One region of the Anaerobacillus sp. QJM3NY_17 genome, then DNA from elsewhere that is predicted to be linked to it. Evidence: riboswitches for the same ligand, from Rfam matches in the RefSeq annotation. Region 1 holds a riboswitch; each other region holds the start of a gene.

Region 1 (4,205 bases):
GATGTATACGAAATGGACAGACAGCGTGAAGTAAGAATGTATGAAATTGAGGAATACGAACAATTGTTGAAGAAATTTAGCATTACGTTTAAAGTTCTGAGCAAAAACTGTCCTAAACATATTGATGCAAGAGAAAATGCAAAGATGATTGCGCAATTGATTGCTCAAGATGACATTCTTTCAAGTTATTTGCTAGAAAAAAAGCAGCTCCCTATAAAAGATTTGCTAGCGCTCGTTACATGCAGTCGAAAAACGATTGAACGTAATCGAAAGTATATAATAGCAGTGGCGTTAATTCATCTGGGTGGATTTAATGCGCTGAAATCATATATACAGTAGTTGAATTAAGGGGGCCAGGGGATGAAAAATGGGGTCATAATGGACATTCGTGGACGTAAAGCGGTTGTATTAACACCCGATGGGGAGTTTACTACGATCAATTTGAAGCGAAATCATACGTTAACAATCGGCTCTGAAATTAAACTTACACCAAAACCATTAAACAAGAAAAAAGGTTATTTTACCCCCTCTATGCCCACCCTGGCCGGTATGGCAGCAATTTTGTTATTAGTTGTAATCGTGACAGGTGTGATTCCTGTTAGACAAAATGACGCAGTTGCGGCCTATGTAAGCTTTGATATCAATCCAAGTATTGAGGTTGGAGTCAACTCCGACCTTGAAGTTGTTCAATATCAAGCGTGGAATTCGGACGGTGAAGGGTTAAACTTAGATCAAGAGGTAACGAACATGCCTCTAAGCGAATTTGGAGGGCTCCTAGTCTCGAAACTCGACAAAGAGGGGTATCTAACAGAAGATAGAAAACTGCTTATTGTCGCCTCAAATGTAGAGAAGAAAGAGCGTTATCAGGCGATTAAGGATCAGCTTGAGAATACGATTCAAGGAATAGAACAGAATGAAGCATTAGTCAATCAAGCAGTTGCTATTACAACCATACTTGATACTGACTATAGTACTCGAGCAAAAGCTATAGAAAATGGGATAACACCAGGAAAATATATGACTTATCTTGCTGCTGTTGATCGGGGAGCTACGTTATCAATAGAGGATGTACGGAATTTGTCTGTCAAAAACATGGATGAATTAGAGACCGAAAGCATGACCGCAGTGGAATCAAAGTCGAAAGATCGCTCTTTGGAGCTAGAAGATTCTGTCGTCCAGTTGAACGATAAGACGGTACCTAATCAGAATCGAGAAGATAGTGATTTAGTTCTTCAGGAGCCTGAGCAAAGCTCTTCTGATAAGGTTGAAAAGGTGGAGAAAGAACAAAAGGACACGCCTTCAGAACAAGAAACCAGCCCGTCAGATCAAACTGAAGACTCTAAAGATAACAACAAAGTGCAAAAAGATAAAATAGAGAAAAACGAAGACAAATCTAATTCTATAATAGCTAAAGAACAAGACAAAGAAAAAAAGAAAGCTGAAAAAGTAAACGAGAAAATAGAGAAATCTCAGGAAAAATCGGATAAAAAAATAGAAAAAGCTCAAGAAAAAGAGGATAAAAAGGACAAAAAGAAAGACGAAAAGCAGGATAAAGACAAGAAAGACAAGAAAGACAAGAAAGATAAAAAAGACAAATAACGCAACATGCTATTATTTATTTTATTTTCATTATTTTAAGCCAGAGGGATCCCTCTGGCTTTTTTTATGGTGTGTTTATTTTGATGTCATGATGTCGGGCAATGCCTTTGCGATATCAAGAAATGATGATTTGTCATCAAACACATGTGCGATTTGATGATCTTGATTAAGCAATACAGTTGTTGGGACACCTGTACAACCAAATTTGTCGTAAGTTTCTCGTCCACTGTCTTGTAAAACGAGGAAAGGAAGATTGTTTTTGATCGTGAAATCTTTACCGGCTTCTTCTGACCGTTCACGACCTGTCACGTTAATTGTTAAGAATGCTAATGTATCAGTATCTGCATGCTGGTAGAACTGTTCTTTCATCGGTAAATCTTTCATACAATCGGGGCACCAGGAAGCCCAGAATGTAATCATAACTGGTTTCCCCCTGAAGTCCGTTAAGCTGATGATTTCTCCGCTTTGTACTTCTTCTAACGCAAAGGACGGCGCTTGCACTATCAATCACCTCTTCAAAATTATTCTAAGGCTACTTTATCAAAAATTCGATTCTAATCAAACTTAATACACTGTAGGCTCTGTTTCACGATAATTTGGATTAACTTAGACATTCTTTAAAAAAATGAAAAGAATGATAATTCCGAAAAAGTGTTTGACACTAATGCGCCACCTTGCTAAAATAAACTCAATTAAACAAAAACAAAATATTCTTACTTATCTAGAGAGGCGGAGGGACTGGCCCTATGAAGCCCGGCAACCGTCAAACCAATTGTGGTTTGAAAAGGTGCCAAATCCTGCAGGAGAAATCCTGAAAGATAAGCGGAGCTGATGAATAAATCAAGCCTCTCTGTCTTTCGGAGAGGTTTTTTTATATTGAAGCGACGTTTTCTTATAGCATTGGTTCTAGATTTATGGCTCATTATTATAGCCTTAATGAATAAAGACGGATTGCTCGAAAGGGGTGATAGGGGTTTGGAAAGTGAGACGAGATACGAAGCTCAGAACGTATTGATTGGATCGTTCACACTTGAGTCGGGCGAGACGCTACATGAAGTAGAACTCGCTTATGAACGCGTTGGACCAGAAGACGCTCCCGTTATTCTTGTCTGTCATGCATTAACAGGAAATCAATATACAATTGGTGATTCGGAGCCCGGCTGGTGGAAAGGATTAATAGGAAAGGATGGCTATATCGATACTTCCGAATTTCAAGTTATAACGTTTAACGTTCTTGGAGGATGTAACGGTTCTACAGGACCGCTATCGATTAATCCAGTCACCAGAGAACAGTATAAAGCGGACTTCCCATTTGTTTCAGTGAGAGATATGGTGCACTCACAGAAAAAGGCACTTGAAGTGTTAGGTATCGATCACCTTCATGCTGTGATTGGTGGATCACTTGGAGGAATGCAGGTTCTTGAATGGGGTGCCCTTTACCCAGATGGAATGGAGCATCTGATTCCACTTGCAGTAACTCCAAGCTTAAATACGTATGGAATAGCTTATAACGCGATTTCTAGATTTGCTATTACAAACGATCCTGATTGGAAGGATGGATACTACGATCCTCATCACCAGCCAACATCGGGGCTTGCAACTGCAAGAATGATCGGTATGATTTCTTATCGGACAGATGAAATGTTTCAAAAAAAATTCGGTCGAGCGGCGATCGAAACTTCAGAAGAAAATCATAAAGAAGCACAGTACGAAGTGGAATCTTATTTACACTATCAAGGAAATAAGCTTGTAAGCCGATTTGATGCAAATAGCTATTTGTATTTATTAAGGGCAATGGACACACATGATATTAGTAAAGGGCGAGGTAATCTTATATCCATCATCAAGAACATTAAAGCGAGCATTCTTGCTATTGGATTTAAAGGGGATTTAATCTATCCTCCAGAAGATTTAGAAAAATTGTTTGCTCAAGCTCATTCTTCTCCGTTTTATTTAATCAACACGAAATTTGGTCATGATGGATTTCTCGTTGAGTTTGATAAATGGGGACCGCTTATAAAGGAACAAGTAACATTAACTAAAAATATCGAAGGAGTGAAGTGAAATGGCAGAGAAAAAATATAATTTGGAGACAATTGGAATTCATGGAGGTTTACAAGCTGATCCAGCTACAGGCGCAAGGGCTCTACCGATTTATCAATCGAATGCTTATCGATTTAATAATACTGATCACGCAGCCGATTTATTTGCCTTAAAGGAAGAAGGGTTTATCTATTCGCGCATCGGCAACCCTACAGTCGGTACACTTGAAGAACGTATTGCTCAACTAGAAGGTGGTGTTGGAGCACTAGCTCTTGCAAGTGGTATGGCTGCCATTACAACTGCCATTCTAAATGTAGCCAATAGCGGAGACGAAATTGTATCTGCTTCGACTTTATACGGTGGAACGTATAACCTCTTTTCTGCTACACTTCCGAAATACGGAATAAAGACCAATTTTGTTGATCCAGAAGATCTGGAATCATTTAAATCAGCCATTACTCCAAATACGAAAGCTATTTTTGCAGAAACGATAGGCAACCCGGGTCTACATGTATTAGATATTGAAAAAGTAGCAGATATTGCACATGAAGCTGGAATCCCAC
Region 2 (4,205 bases), 670 kb from region 1:
CCCAAGCGTCGCTAGAATAACGCTGCCAATTGCAATTAATGTATATAAATCACTTTCTAAAAAAAGTTTGATCATACTATAAGAAATAACTAAAGAAAAAACCGGTGAAACTGCCCAAACTTTAATCATTCGCGTAATGACATCTTTCTGCCAAAGCTGAAATCCATCTTTAGCAGTTCCGATACCAATGATCGATGAGGTGGTAATCTGGGTAAGCGGCACCGGAATCCCAAATAAGGAAGCTCCAATCACAAGTCCAGCGCTCGTACCTGATATAGCACAACCTTCACCAAGTGAAAATTTTGTGATGCGATAACCATTCGTTTCAATGACACGTTTACCAAAAACTAAAGCACCTAAAGCAACAAAAGCTCCCCCAAAAAATGCGCCGTGAGAAAGGGATAAAACTCCCGCTCCAACTAGCGGTCCAATCGCATTTGCGACGTTATTCATTCCCGCTGAAAAGGCTTCTAGAAAACCGGCTACAATTAAAAAAATGGTGAGTGGCTTTTGCCACTTTGAAGTAAGATTGATTCTTTGTTTTAAAAGACCAAAAATTTTCCCAACACTGAGAGCTGTCGCAAAAGCAATAACCGGTATAACGATCCACAACAACATAATGAACATCACATTCTGAAAGTACAAAGCACGGTAAGCAATACCAACTCCTACCACTGCGCCCACAGTAACTTCACTTGTTGATAATGGAATCCCCATCATATTTGCTAGAAAGAGCGCTGTTGTAGCTGAAATAAAAATAATCAAGATAACCTTTAGACTGAGTACGGAAGAAGGTATAATGCCACTCCCCATTGTTTTAATAACATTACCTCCACCTAATGTGGCACCACCAACAATCCCAATCGCACAAACACTCAGTGCTACGCTTCTTCTTTTAATCGCTCCAGCCCCGTAAGCCACTCCCATCGATGCCGCAGCTCCACTAGCCCCAATATTCATAGCAAAAAAGAGAGCCACTGTAATAACTAGGGTTGTCATGACCGTCACCGATTTGGTGCTGAATCAAAATGCAAGCCGCATTCCGTTTTTTCCTGATTTGCCCATCTCCCAGCTCTAGAATCACTACCTTCCAATACTCTTTCAGTGCATACCGCACATCCTATACTTGGGTACCCTTTATCATGAAGAGGATTGTATGGTAAATCCTTTTCGTACACGTACCTCCAAACATCTTTCCATGTCCAATGAATAAGTGGACAAACCTTAATCGACTGAAACTTATCATCTCTATTGAAATAATTTGTCTTTTGTCTGAGTGGCGACTGCTCTCTCCTTAAACCTGAGATCCATGCACTTACATGATCTAATTCTTCATGCAATGGTATGATTTTCCTCAAGTTGCAGCACTGTCCCGGGTCTCGCTCCCATAGAGCATCCCCTTTACTTAATGCCTGTTCTTCGACCGACTCCTTTGGTTGCTTTAACTTAATATTTAGAGATGGATATTTAGCTTTCACTTTATTAATTAGCTCATAAGTCTCATCAAAATGGAGACCTGTATCCAGAAAAACAATCTTCGCGTTCTGGTTTACCCGGGAAATCAAATCAATTAGAACGACACCCTCAACACCGAAACTACAAGCATATACAATATCATCTTGGTATATTTGATACGCCCACTCCAGAACTTCAAGAGCCCCTTTCGTTTCTGATTCAACGTCGAATTCAGGTTCCTTACCCGACCAATTATTATAGAACCAATTCATTTCTAACCCTCCCAATTCCGATCAAGGAAATATATTTAAAAGTTTAAAAAAAGAGGCGGTTCTAACCTTTAGGGTTAGAACCGCCTCTAGTTTCTCTAGTCAGCGCCAATATTAAAGTCGTTCTTTTTCTTTTCTTTCAAGTTGAACAACTTTCCCATCTTGAACAACAAGCGTAATTGACCCAAATTTTAACGAACTTAGCATTCGTTCTATACGTACAGCAACGTCTGAAAAATTCTGGTCTTTCGTTCCCATCATGCAACCTCCCTTAGTCGTAATAATCATGAGGAGAAGCTTATAAATGAAAAAAGCCTTCCCAAATTGGAAAGACAGATCAGGTTACCTTAATTCACCTTATCTTCCAAAATGGACTCCATTTTGCTGGAAGTAGCACCTTGCCAATCAGGCAGGTTGCTGGACGTCAACGGGCCAGTCCCTCGGTCTCTCTTGATAAGTTATTTTCTAAATCTTAACTATTATCTAACAATATGTCAACCCTAGTTTAGAGATCGGGATAAAGGGATTAGAAAAGAATATGAAAAAAACCCCGAATCTATGACTCGGGGACCATTTTTAAATTGGATGACGTTTACTTTCTTCTTTTTTCTCTTCTATTAAGATACGCGTACCATCTACAGACGTAATAACTACTGCCGTATCCTTGTCGATCCAACTTCCAACAGAAATGGCGCTGTACTTTTTCTCATTGACTTGTATTGTTCCACTTGGTCGAAATGGAGTAATTGTCATAGCCGATTCTCCAACTAAATTCTTATACTCAGCGTTCATGGAATTATACCCCATTTCACTGCTTAACCGATCCTTTAACGTCATTTTCGTCCACATAGAACGTGCGGGGAAAACACGCAAAAACAGGAATGAAGCAGCCGTACCAATTAAAAAACCACTAGAAACGAGAAGGCCATAAAGGAAAGTCGGAGAAGGAATGGCTACGGCTGTAACCATCATAATTAATCCAATCAAACCAAATGTACCATCATTGAGTAATTTCCCATCAAGAATAACTAAGCCTAAACCAACAGCAAACACAAGTCCCATCCAGAGAATTGATGATAAAGAAGTAAGATGGAAACTAAAATAAAATGTGAGCAATAGTATTCCGATCAATCCAAAAATACCTTTTACACGGACAAGTAACTCAGCAAACAAGAATAGCACGCTAAGTAAAACGATAAGAAAGCCAACTGCTGGCAAAGATAGAATCTCCATCCTCGCTCCCTCCTTTTCCTTCTTCTCTTATACGTTCAAAAGGGAAGAAAGTTTCAGTCACTTGTCACCTTACGATTGAAATACCCCTTTTATTCCATCAATAATCGCAATAAAGAAATCAATGATTTTTTGAATAAATGACTGTGTCTCGTCTTTATTTAAAAACTCGTCCAGGTTTTCTCTCGCGTTCTGCAACTGACTCTTCATTTGATCCCAATCAATATCAAGATTTTTCATTCGATTAAACAGTGCAACAAGACCATCCAACTCATCTTGAGTCAATTCAATACCTGAATCGTTAGCAATTTGTTTAATAACTGTTCTTAAATCATCTTCCGTCTCAGGTGGGTTTGTAGCAATTTCATCCTTAATCTTAGTCATTAGCTCTGTTGCTTTATCTGCGCCAATACTATCGCTCAATTTTGCAGTAGTGACAAGCTCTTCATTTGCTACTTGTTTTTGCTCCTCAGGTATCACTTCATCTGTGCTTAACTCATAAGCTTTGATTAAACCAGTTAATGCAGCCGTACCTGAAACCTCCATTGGTGCTGTCACATAAACATCAGCATCTTTTACTCCAGCTGTTATTAAAGCATTTGCGTACATTTCATCTGTTACCCAATTAATATTTTTTGTGTCAACGCTTAAACCAGCATCTTTTTCACCAATGGTTATGGAAGAAGAAGATAAGGCGCGGGTACCGATTAGCGCTTTACTTATATAATTCCCAAGATATTTATGCTCTTCTTCATTTGATACCGTTACCGTCATTGCATTTTCCGGAGCTTCCATTTCATCAACTAGCTTCTGTTTTTGCTCTTCAGATAGATCTTCACCAAGTGTAACGATGACATCCCCGACGCTCGCATCCGCTTGTGCCACCATAGGAATAATAGACATCATTAACACCATCGACAATAAAAACGGCAATCCTTTTTTAAGCATGTTTTTTGTCTCCTTTTAACGTGAGGCTCTAATGAAGAGTAACTCAGTTAATCTCCCCATCTCTTAGTATTCTACTCGACACTCGATCGAAAGAAAAGATAATTCACTAGGAAATCTGTCATATCATGGAAGGACAAGCATATCGTAGTACAAAGGAAATCATTCTGAAGGAGTTGCGAGAGATGCGAAAACTATTGTTAAGTTCCCTATTTCTGCTTGTCCTTCATACAACTTATTATGATTTAACAACAGGAACTCTTACAAATAACAGAGCTATTTCAGAAGTATCAGAAGCAGTCGAAG
Region 3 (4,205 bases), 860 kb from region 1:
AACCCATTTTACTTGATATACCAAATAAATTTAGCACTGACCGTTTACATATACGTTCTCCACTACCTGGGGATGGTGCTTCGGTTCATCAATCAATTGATGCCTCGTTAGAAGAGCTTAAACCCTGGATGCCTTTCGCACATATAGATCAAACGGAAGAAGATGTTGAAGCGAATATCCGCGAATCTCACGTAGCGTTTTTAAAGCGGGAGGATCTTCGACTATTACTCTTCCATAAACAGACGGGTGATTTTATCGGTTCCTCAGGGTTACATCGAATAGATTGGAACGTTCGTAAATTTGAAATCGGTTATTGGATTGATTCTAGATACGCTGGTCAAGGCTATATGTCTGAAGCGGTCCAAGGCATTGTAGATTACGCCTTTTCAGAGCTAAACGCTAGAAGGCTAGAAATTCGTTGTAATGCGACAAATTGGTGAAGTCGGCGAATTGCCGAGAAACAATCGTTTCAACTTGAGGCTATTTTACGAAACGACCATGTCTCAATTGATGGCAGTAAACTAACTGATACATGCGTCTATGCTTTAACAAAAAAATAAATTTGGTAAGAATATGCATCTTACTTATGGGAGGAATAAGGTTCTTGCATCAAGAATAAACGAGTAATGAATGATTTTGATGATGGAGGGAAACTATGTGATCGAACGAGCGACGATAGAAGAAAGAGATTTTATTTTGTCGAATTCCATTCAATCTGTTAATGAAGGAACGACAAATCCTGGTATCGTAAAAGAAGAGAAAGCACTTGAAATTGTATCATCCATTCTTGATCGAGGTGGTTACCACCTCATTTATCGCGACGAAGGGGAAATTGCTGGCTGGGTATTACTTGGAGAAAACACGGATTATTTTACAGAAAGCAAGCATGGGTTCATTTATGATGTATTTGTTTTTCCAAAGTTTCGTGGGAAAGGGTATTCTAAGCAGCTCGTTCAAGCGAGTATTGAAAACTTCAAAGAACAGGGATATGAGGAAATTCGTTTGAATGTGTATTCCTCTAACTTCGCGAAATACATTTATAAAGACATTGGATTTCGAGAACTTCAAACGATCATGGTTTATAAATAGTTGTCCAGCTTCTTTTCATTTATTAAAAGAATGTGAAAAACAACTCATAATCAATCATCATGCCCTTGGAACTTGCTACACTATTTTTGCAGGGACTTCCCCGGTTCCTGCCCCCCTTAAAATATAAAGTGTGAGCCCCATGCATTTCCCAGCATGGGGCTTTTCCTTTTCAATCACACAGAAATGAGGGAGAGTATTGGTATATCAATTTAAGTTAATAAGTCAAGAAGAAGTCGAGCGAATTATCTCGTGGGACTATGATGGGGTATACTCATTTTATAATATGGACGAGGATCTTGAAGATCTAAAAGAGTTCCGGGAAGATGCAGCCAGCAATGAAAATTATTGGAGCGTCTACCAAAGGGATCATCTTATTGGTTTTTTTAGTTTTCATGAGCATGAAGACAACCATATAGAAATTGGTCTAGGAATGTCTCCCGATAATGTTGGAAAAGGAGAAGGCTTTTCTTTTTTGGAGGCTGGCCTTCAAAAAGCAGTTGAATTGTATCGTCCAACTTCCTTTGGAATGGCAGTAGCTGAATTTAATAAACGAGCCATAAAAGTGTATCAAAGGGCTGGATTTCAAATCACTCATCTGTTTATGCAACAAACCAATGGGGGAGAATTTCAATTTGTTGAAATGAAGAAAAACCTCGTTTAAAACAATAATTGCAAAATACTAAATAGACCGATAGAATGAATCAAAATTACATTTTTTAATTTCCTTATTGAGAGAGGCGGAGGGACTGGCCCTTTGATGCCCGGCAACCTGATAGACAAGGTGCCAAATCCAGCAGAGTCTATGCTCTGAGAGATAAGGAAGAGCTCTGAAGCGAACTCTTCCTTATTAGTTAGGAAGAGTTTTTTAGACGATTCAATAAATGAGAGACGGGTTGTGAAGGATTTGAAAAAAGCTGACCGTATTCGCAAAATGAAAGTTCCAGATGCAAGTGAAATGTATGGTGATCGTCTGCCACCGGGGCAAGTACTTACAGAAAGGTTCCCTATTCTACATGAAGGTGATGTACCTGTGTATGAGATGTCGACATGGAACCTAAGTGTATTTGGAGAAATTGATAAGGAAGTGATCATTTCCTATAGCGACATACTTGCCTTACCACAGAAGAAAGTAAAGTGTGATATTCACTGTGTCACAAGGTGGTCTAGGTTTGATAATACTTTTGAAGGGGTTTTGATTAAGGATTTTATGAACGCATATGGGATAGTACCGAAAACGAACCATGTTATGCTACATGGTGACTATAACTATACAACGAATATTCACCTCACTGACTTAATGAGAGATAATGTTATTCTTGCCCACTCAGTCGATGGAGAGAAATTAACGGCAAAACACGGATGGCCTCTCAGGTTAGTTGTACCGCATCTTTACTTCTGGAAAAGTATTAAATGGATCAGAGGTATAGAATTTATCAATGAAGACAAACCTGGTTTTTGGGAACAAAACGGATTTCATAACCATGCCGATCCATTTAAAGAAGAAAGGTTTTCTGGAGAGGATTTGGGACTACCAGAAGATGAATGGGAGAAAAAAGAGTTTGATTAATTTTTCTTGAAAAAGCGGGCGTGATTAACACATATAGAATTGATTGAGGAAAAGGTAGTTTATTATCACATTCTAAATATCATCATATCTATAAAAAATAGTTAAAACTTGAAAGTCAGCAGAACCTTAGTATGTGTGGGTTTTGCTGACTTTTTATTCTCTCGTAATTAAAAAAAGAGAAGAATTTTAAAAAAGAATGATCTAAATGGATCTTCTCTCCGTTAGCTAAGTGTAAATCAAAATTAAGGGGAGTGGATTTGAAAATGAATACGAACAAGAATATAAAAAAGAAAGTGATCGATTGGAAAAAGGGACTATTAGTTGTTCCGCTTAGCTTTTCACTTTTAATACCAACAGCTGGAGCATTTGCCTCTGACCACGACCAGCAAATGGACAAGCCTACAGTAGAAACACCAGGTGCTGATCTTCGTGCTGATCTTGGCCATTTACTAAGTGAGCATGCTTATCTTGCAGTAGAAACAATGAGAAAAGGAGCTGAAGGTTCTGCAGATTTTGAAGCTTCTGCTGGTGCCTTAAGTGAAAACACGGAAGACCTTACAGCTGCGATTACATCCGTTTATGGTGAAGAAGCAGGAGCTGAATTTAATGAAATTTGGAGCAATCATATCGGTTTCTTCGTTGACTATGTGAAAGCAACAGGTAATGAAGATGAAGATGCAAAACAAAAAGCTTTAGATAGCTTAGATGGTTATAAAGAAGATTTCTCTAATTTCTTGGAAAATGCAACAGGAGAACGACTTCAAGCTGAAACATTGTCTGAAGGACTTCAAGCTCACATTAATCAGTTGATTGGTTCATTTGATAGCTATGTAGCAGGTGATTATGAGATGGCCTACGAGAAAGAAAGTGAAGCGATTGCTCACATGCAAATGGTGGCTAAAGGATTCTCTGGTGCCATTACTGATCAGTTCCCAGACAAGTTCGAGAACACAAAAGCCGTAACACCAGCATCTGATCTTCGTGCAACATTAGGTCATTTATTATCTGAACATGCTGGTCTTGCAATGATGACAATGCAGAACGGAATCGACGGATCAGAAGACTTTGATGCATCTGCAGCTGCACTAAGCGAGAATACGGATGATCTAGCTGCTGCGATAACTTCTGTATATGGTGAAGAAGCAGGAAATCAATTTAAAGAAATGTGGTCTGGACATATCGGTAACTTTGTAGAATATGTTCAAGCGACAGGAGCTGAAGATGAGGCGGCTCAAGAAAAAGCACTAAAAGCGCTGGAAGACTATCGTGCAGACTTCTCAAGTTTTCTTGAAACAGCAACTGAAGGTAGATTAGAAGCGGGACCATTATCTGAAGGTTTACAAATGCATGTGAATCAATTAATATCTGCGTTTGATAGCTACACTACGGAAGACTACGATGCAGCTTATGATTCGGTTCGTGAAGCTTATGCTCATATGTATAAGCCGGCAAAGGGACTTTCTGGTGCTTTCGTAAACCAATTCCCGGACAAATTCGCTATGGAAGCTATGCCAACTGATATGCCTAAAACAGGTATGGGTGGTACAGC
Region 4 (4,205 bases), 830 kb from region 1:
AATCTTATCATCTTCTTTCCGTTTTAACTGTTCGTAATCTATATATCAGTTTGTTTGCATGTTTTTTACGTTAAAGCTCAAGCGGCTTCATTCTATAGGAATAAGGGTATGCTTCTTAATTAAGAATAGGAAACAAAGAGTGGTCGACCAACTGAGATTATTGGAAATATGCGAAGGCTTTTTTAACGGAAGCGCTTTGGAAGTCACAAGTTCAATAGAAAACAACATGAGAGGCGAGAAAACAATGACGCGAATAGGAATTGGCTTTATCATCATTGCACTCATTGGATCAATCAGTTTGGTAAGTGCTAAAGGATGGCCTTCATCAAATAATGGTGCATCAGAAGAGAGTGAATGGATCGGATCTTGGACAGCAAGCATGCAGGCGCCTGCTCAGGATGGAAACTCGCATGAAGGTTTTAAGGATCAAACAATCCGCTTAATACTTCGTCCCCATATGGATGGAGATCAAATGCGTATTCGACTGTCTAATGAATTTGGTTCATTACCTTTATCTATGAAAGAAGTAAGGGTTGCTGTCTCAAAAGAAGGTGCGAGCGTAGACGGCGAGACAGATCAAGTTATCACGTTTAACGGAGAGAAATCCGTTACAATTCCTCCAGGTGAAAAGCAGTATAGCGATTCGATTGAATTCCCTGTTGGTGCGGATCAGAATCTTGCTGTCAGTTTATCAGTAGATGGTGAGACTGGACCTACAACATGGCATCAGCGTTCAAACCAAACGGTGTACATGTCGGAGGAAGGGAATCATGCTGGGGATGCGGAAGGTACATCATACACTTCAAAAGAAGAAGCCTGGTTCTGGCTAGATCGATTAGAGGTGGTTTCAAATAATTCAGTAGATGGTGCACTCGTCATAATGGGGAGTTCAATAGCGAATGGCAATTATTCAACTATGAATGCGAATAACAGATGGCCAGACTATCTTGCCAATCGAATGAATGAAGAAGAAGCTCAAGTGAACATGTCTGTCTTGAATGCAGGGGTATCTGCGAATCATTTAATTAATAGCGAAGAAGGAAAAGGCGAGAACGCATTAGCTAGATTAGATCGAGATGTTTTAAGCCAGGAAGGGATAAAAGCGGTTCTATTGCACGAAGGTATAAATGATTTAAGACACTATCCTGAATATGATTCAGAGAAAATCATTGATCGAATGAAAGCAATTATTAAAGCAACTCATGAAAAGGGTCTTGATATTTATGGAGGGACGTTAACACCATATAAAGATTCCGATATGTATACAGAAGAAGGGGAGAAAACACGTCAGGAAGTTAACGAATGGATCCGGACAAGCGGAGCCTTCGATGATGTAATTGATTTTGATAAAGCATTGAGAGATCCTAACGATCCTGCGAAATATCTCTCGAAGTACGATTCTGGAGATCATTTGCACCCAAATGATGAAGGGTACGAGAAGATGGCAGATACGGTTGATTTATCGATGCTTGAATGAATTAGGACTTTTTATCTAAGTTAACATAAATAGTTAACGCCATTGACAATAACTTGAATAATTGATATTTTTATTAAAATATATTTTCTTATCCAGAGAGGTGGAGGGACTGGCCCTTTGAAACCTCAGCAACAGGTCCATCGGATACTGTGCTAACTCCAGCGGGTGATAAACCTGATAGATGAGAGCCCTCGGTTTTATTTTGTCAGCAACGCACTCATTTTGGGTGCGTTTTTTTGTTTTCTGGATGGAAAAGTAAGGAGAAATAAGATGGAAAGCAAGCATGGTTTTCAAAGGGAAATGAAGTCAAGACATGTGGTGATGCTCTCACTAGGAGGGGTCATAGGTACAGGGTTGTTTCTAAGCTCTGGTTATACGATCCAGCAAGCTGGTCCTATTGGAACGATACTCTCTTACTTGGTTGGAGCATTGGTGGTTTACCTTGTAATGCTATGTTTGGGAGAGCTTTCGGTACATATGCCTGAAACAGGTGCTTTTCATAGCTATGCCGCTAAATATATTGGAGGAGGAACCGGTTATACGGTTGCGTGGTTGTATTGGCTAACCTGGACAGTAGCGCTAGGGTCTGAGTTTACAGCGGCTGGAATGTTAATGCAGCGATGGTTTCCGTTCATCAGCGTATGGGTATGGAGCGCGTTGTTTGCAGGGGTGATCTTTGTTGTTAACGTCTTAACAGTTAAATTTTTTGCAGAAACGGAATTTTGGTTTGCTTTAGTAAAAGTGTTGGCGATCGTGCTGTTTATTATCATAGGTGCAGCGTCCATCGTAGGGTTTATTCCAATGGACTCTGGAACAAACGCTTCATTATTCTCGAACTTTACAGATGAAGGAATTTTTCCAAATGGGGCATTCGCCATTTTAATGACGATGCTGGCAGTGAATTTTGCTTTTTCTGGTACAGAACTTATTGGTATTGCAGCGGGAGAAACATCAGATCCTGAACAAACCATCCCAAGGGCTATTCGCACAACATTAATTCGGTTAATTCTATTCTTTGTCGGTTCAATTTTTATCTTATCAGCTCTTCTACCCGCTTCGGAAGCAGGAGTGTTAGAAAGTCCATTTGTAGCTGTGCTCGAACGAATTGGTGTTCCATTTGCAGCTGATATTATGAATTTTGTTATCCTAACGGCCATTCTATCGGCTGCAAACTCAGGGTTATATGCTTCATCAAGAATGCTCTGGTCACTTTCGAACAAGCAAACGATATCGCCTGTTTTTGCTAAGCTCAACAAAAATGGTGTCCCTCTTAACGCTGTGATTTTTAGTATGGTGGGTGGAGCACTTGCGTTATTTTCAAGCATTATTGCACCAGATACTGTTTATGTTGTTCTAGTCTCTATTTCTGGACTTGCCGTTGTTGTCGTATGGATGAGTATTAGCGCCTCACAGTTTCTTTTTAGAAAGAGGTACTTAAAAGAAGGAAATTCATTGAAAGAGCTCGGTTATCGCACACCTTTTTATCCTGTTGTTCCAGCTCTAGCTTTCTTACTATGTCTTGCTTCACTGTTAGGCATTGCTTTTGATCCTACCCAGCGAGTAGCGCTTTATTGTGGAATACCGTTCATTGCGCTGTGCTATGGAAGTTATTATTTAACAAAACGAGTAAAGAAAAGGGGGATAATTGATGCTACAAAAACACAATCCTATTAATGCTATTTTAGAAGATTTTAATATTGTGATATTGGACGGGGCTCTTGCGACAGAGCTTGAAAAATATGGGTGCGACTTAAATGATCCGCTATGGTCTGCTCGCGTCTTGCTTGAAAATCCAGAGCTCATCTATCAGGTTCATTTAGATTATTTTCGAGCAGGGGCTGACTGTGGGATAACATCAAGTTATCAGGCTACGATCGAGGGGCTGAAATCTCGAGGTCTGAATGAAGAGGAAGCAGTAGAACTAATTAAGAAAACCGTCCTTCTTGCCCGTAAAGCACGCGACGATTTCTGGGAACGAGAGGCTCATTTGAATCGTCCCAAACCTTTTATTGCCGCTTCCGTAGGCCCATATGGCGCATACCTGGCTGATGGATCTGAGTATCGAGGCGATTATCACGTTAGCGATGAGATGCTTATCGCATTTCATCGACCAAGAATAGAAGCATTGATCAGTGCAGGAGCTGATATAGTAGCTTTTGAAACAATTCCATCTTTTCAAGAAGCGAAAGTTTTAGGATCATTGATACAAGAGTTTCCTGATACTCATGCCTGGCTGTCATTCACCATTCAAAATGAAGAAAAAATTAGCGATGGTACTGCTTTAAAAGAATGTTCCAGATATTTTGAGGAGAACGAACAAATAGCTGCGATTGGTATCAACTGTGCTTCTCCATCGTTTGTGACAAGAGTGGTAAAGGAGATAGCTGGTCAAACGGATAAGCCAATTATTGTCTATCCAAACTCTGGAGAAGTCTATGAATCGAATTCAAAAACGTGGCAGGGGAATGAAACGTGTGATGAGATCGTAGATGGATCAAAAGAATGGTTTCAAGCAGGAGCGCGGTTAATTGGAGGATGCTGTCGTACAAGTCCGGAAGAGATCGAACGACTTTATGGAAAGTGGAGAGGTTGAACTTTTTTTCATAATGAAATAAAAGTCGGTCAGAGTGGCTTAATGACCGACTTTTACTTAATAAATTTAGCTTAAAACGGATTCGTCGCCCACTGCAATGACTGCTTGATGAAAATGCGAGGGTGCAATTTCAAC

What was found. Region 1 has a riboswitch for S-adenosylmethionine ahead of metX (homoserine O-acetyltransferase MetX). Riboswitches for the same ligand answer to the same signal wherever they lie in the genome.
Region 2: it holds a riboswitch for S-adenosylmethionine, as region 1 does, so the genes downstream of both, AC0VYV_RS14575 (YezD family protein) here and metX (homoserine O-acetyltransferase MetX) in region 1, are expected to answer to the same signal.
Region 3: it holds a riboswitch for S-adenosylmethionine, as region 1 does, so the genes downstream of both, AC0VYV_RS13555 (sulfite oxidase-like oxidoreductase) here and metX (homoserine O-acetyltransferase MetX) in region 1, are expected to answer to the same signal.
Region 4: it holds a riboswitch for S-adenosylmethionine, as region 1 does, so the genes downstream of both, mmuP (S-methylmethionine permease) here and metX (homoserine O-acetyltransferase MetX) in region 1, are expected to answer to the same signal.

What each region holds. Positions count from the first base shown of each region.
Region 1 is NZ_CM149685.1:3,438,740-3,442,944, reverse strand. Features, by position in the region: gene sigI (RNA polymerase sigma-I factor) at 1-339, shown strand, start outside; gene AC0VYV_RS17830 (anti-sigma factor domain-containing protein) at 361-1,599, shown strand; gene AC0VYV_RS17825 (TlpA disulfide reductase family protein) at 1,675-2,100, opposite strand; SAM riboswitch class I at 2,314-2,424, shown strand; gene metX (homoserine O-acetyltransferase MetX) at 2,575-3,663, shown strand; gene AC0VYV_RS17815 (O-acetylhomoserine aminocarboxypropyltransferase/cysteine synthase family protein) at 3,665-4,205, shown strand, end outside.
Region 2 is NZ_CM149685.1:2,773,545-2,777,749, forward strand. Features, by position in the region: gene AC0VYV_RS14565 (inorganic phosphate transporter) at 1-999, opposite strand, end outside; gene AC0VYV_RS14570 (phosphoadenylyl-sulfate reductase) at 1,005-1,727, opposite strand; gene AC0VYV_RS14575 (YezD family protein) at 1,839-1,982, opposite strand; SAM riboswitch class I at 2,079-2,184, opposite strand; gene AC0VYV_RS14580 (NfeD family protein) at 2,301-2,957, opposite strand; gene AC0VYV_RS14585 (DUF1002 domain-containing protein) at 3,027-3,902, opposite strand; gene AC0VYV_RS14590 (hypothetical protein) at 4,085-4,205, shown strand, end outside.
Region 3 is NZ_CM149685.1:2,581,302-2,585,506, reverse strand. Features, by position in the region: partial or broken gene AC0VYV_RS13570 (GNAT family N-acetyltransferase) at 1-560, shown strand, start outside; gene AC0VYV_RS13565 (GNAT family N-acetyltransferase) at 658-1,089, shown strand; gene AC0VYV_RS13560 (GNAT family N-acetyltransferase) at 1,286-1,750, shown strand; SAM riboswitch class I at 1,812-1,910, shown strand; gene AC0VYV_RS13555 (sulfite oxidase-like oxidoreductase) at 1,994-2,656, shown strand; gene AC0VYV_RS13550 (copper amine oxidase) at 2,953-4,205, shown strand, end outside.
Region 4 is NZ_CM149685.1:4,271,665-4,275,869, reverse strand. Features, by position in the region: gene AC0VYV_RS21860 (SGNH/GDSL hydrolase family protein) at 245-1,477, shown strand; SAM riboswitch class I at 1,563-1,665, shown strand; gene mmuP (S-methylmethionine permease) at 1,748-3,151, shown strand; gene mmuM (homocysteine S-methyltransferase) at 3,126-4,070, shown strand; gene AC0VYV_RS21845 (3-ketoacyl-ACP reductase) at 4,142-4,205, opposite strand, start outside.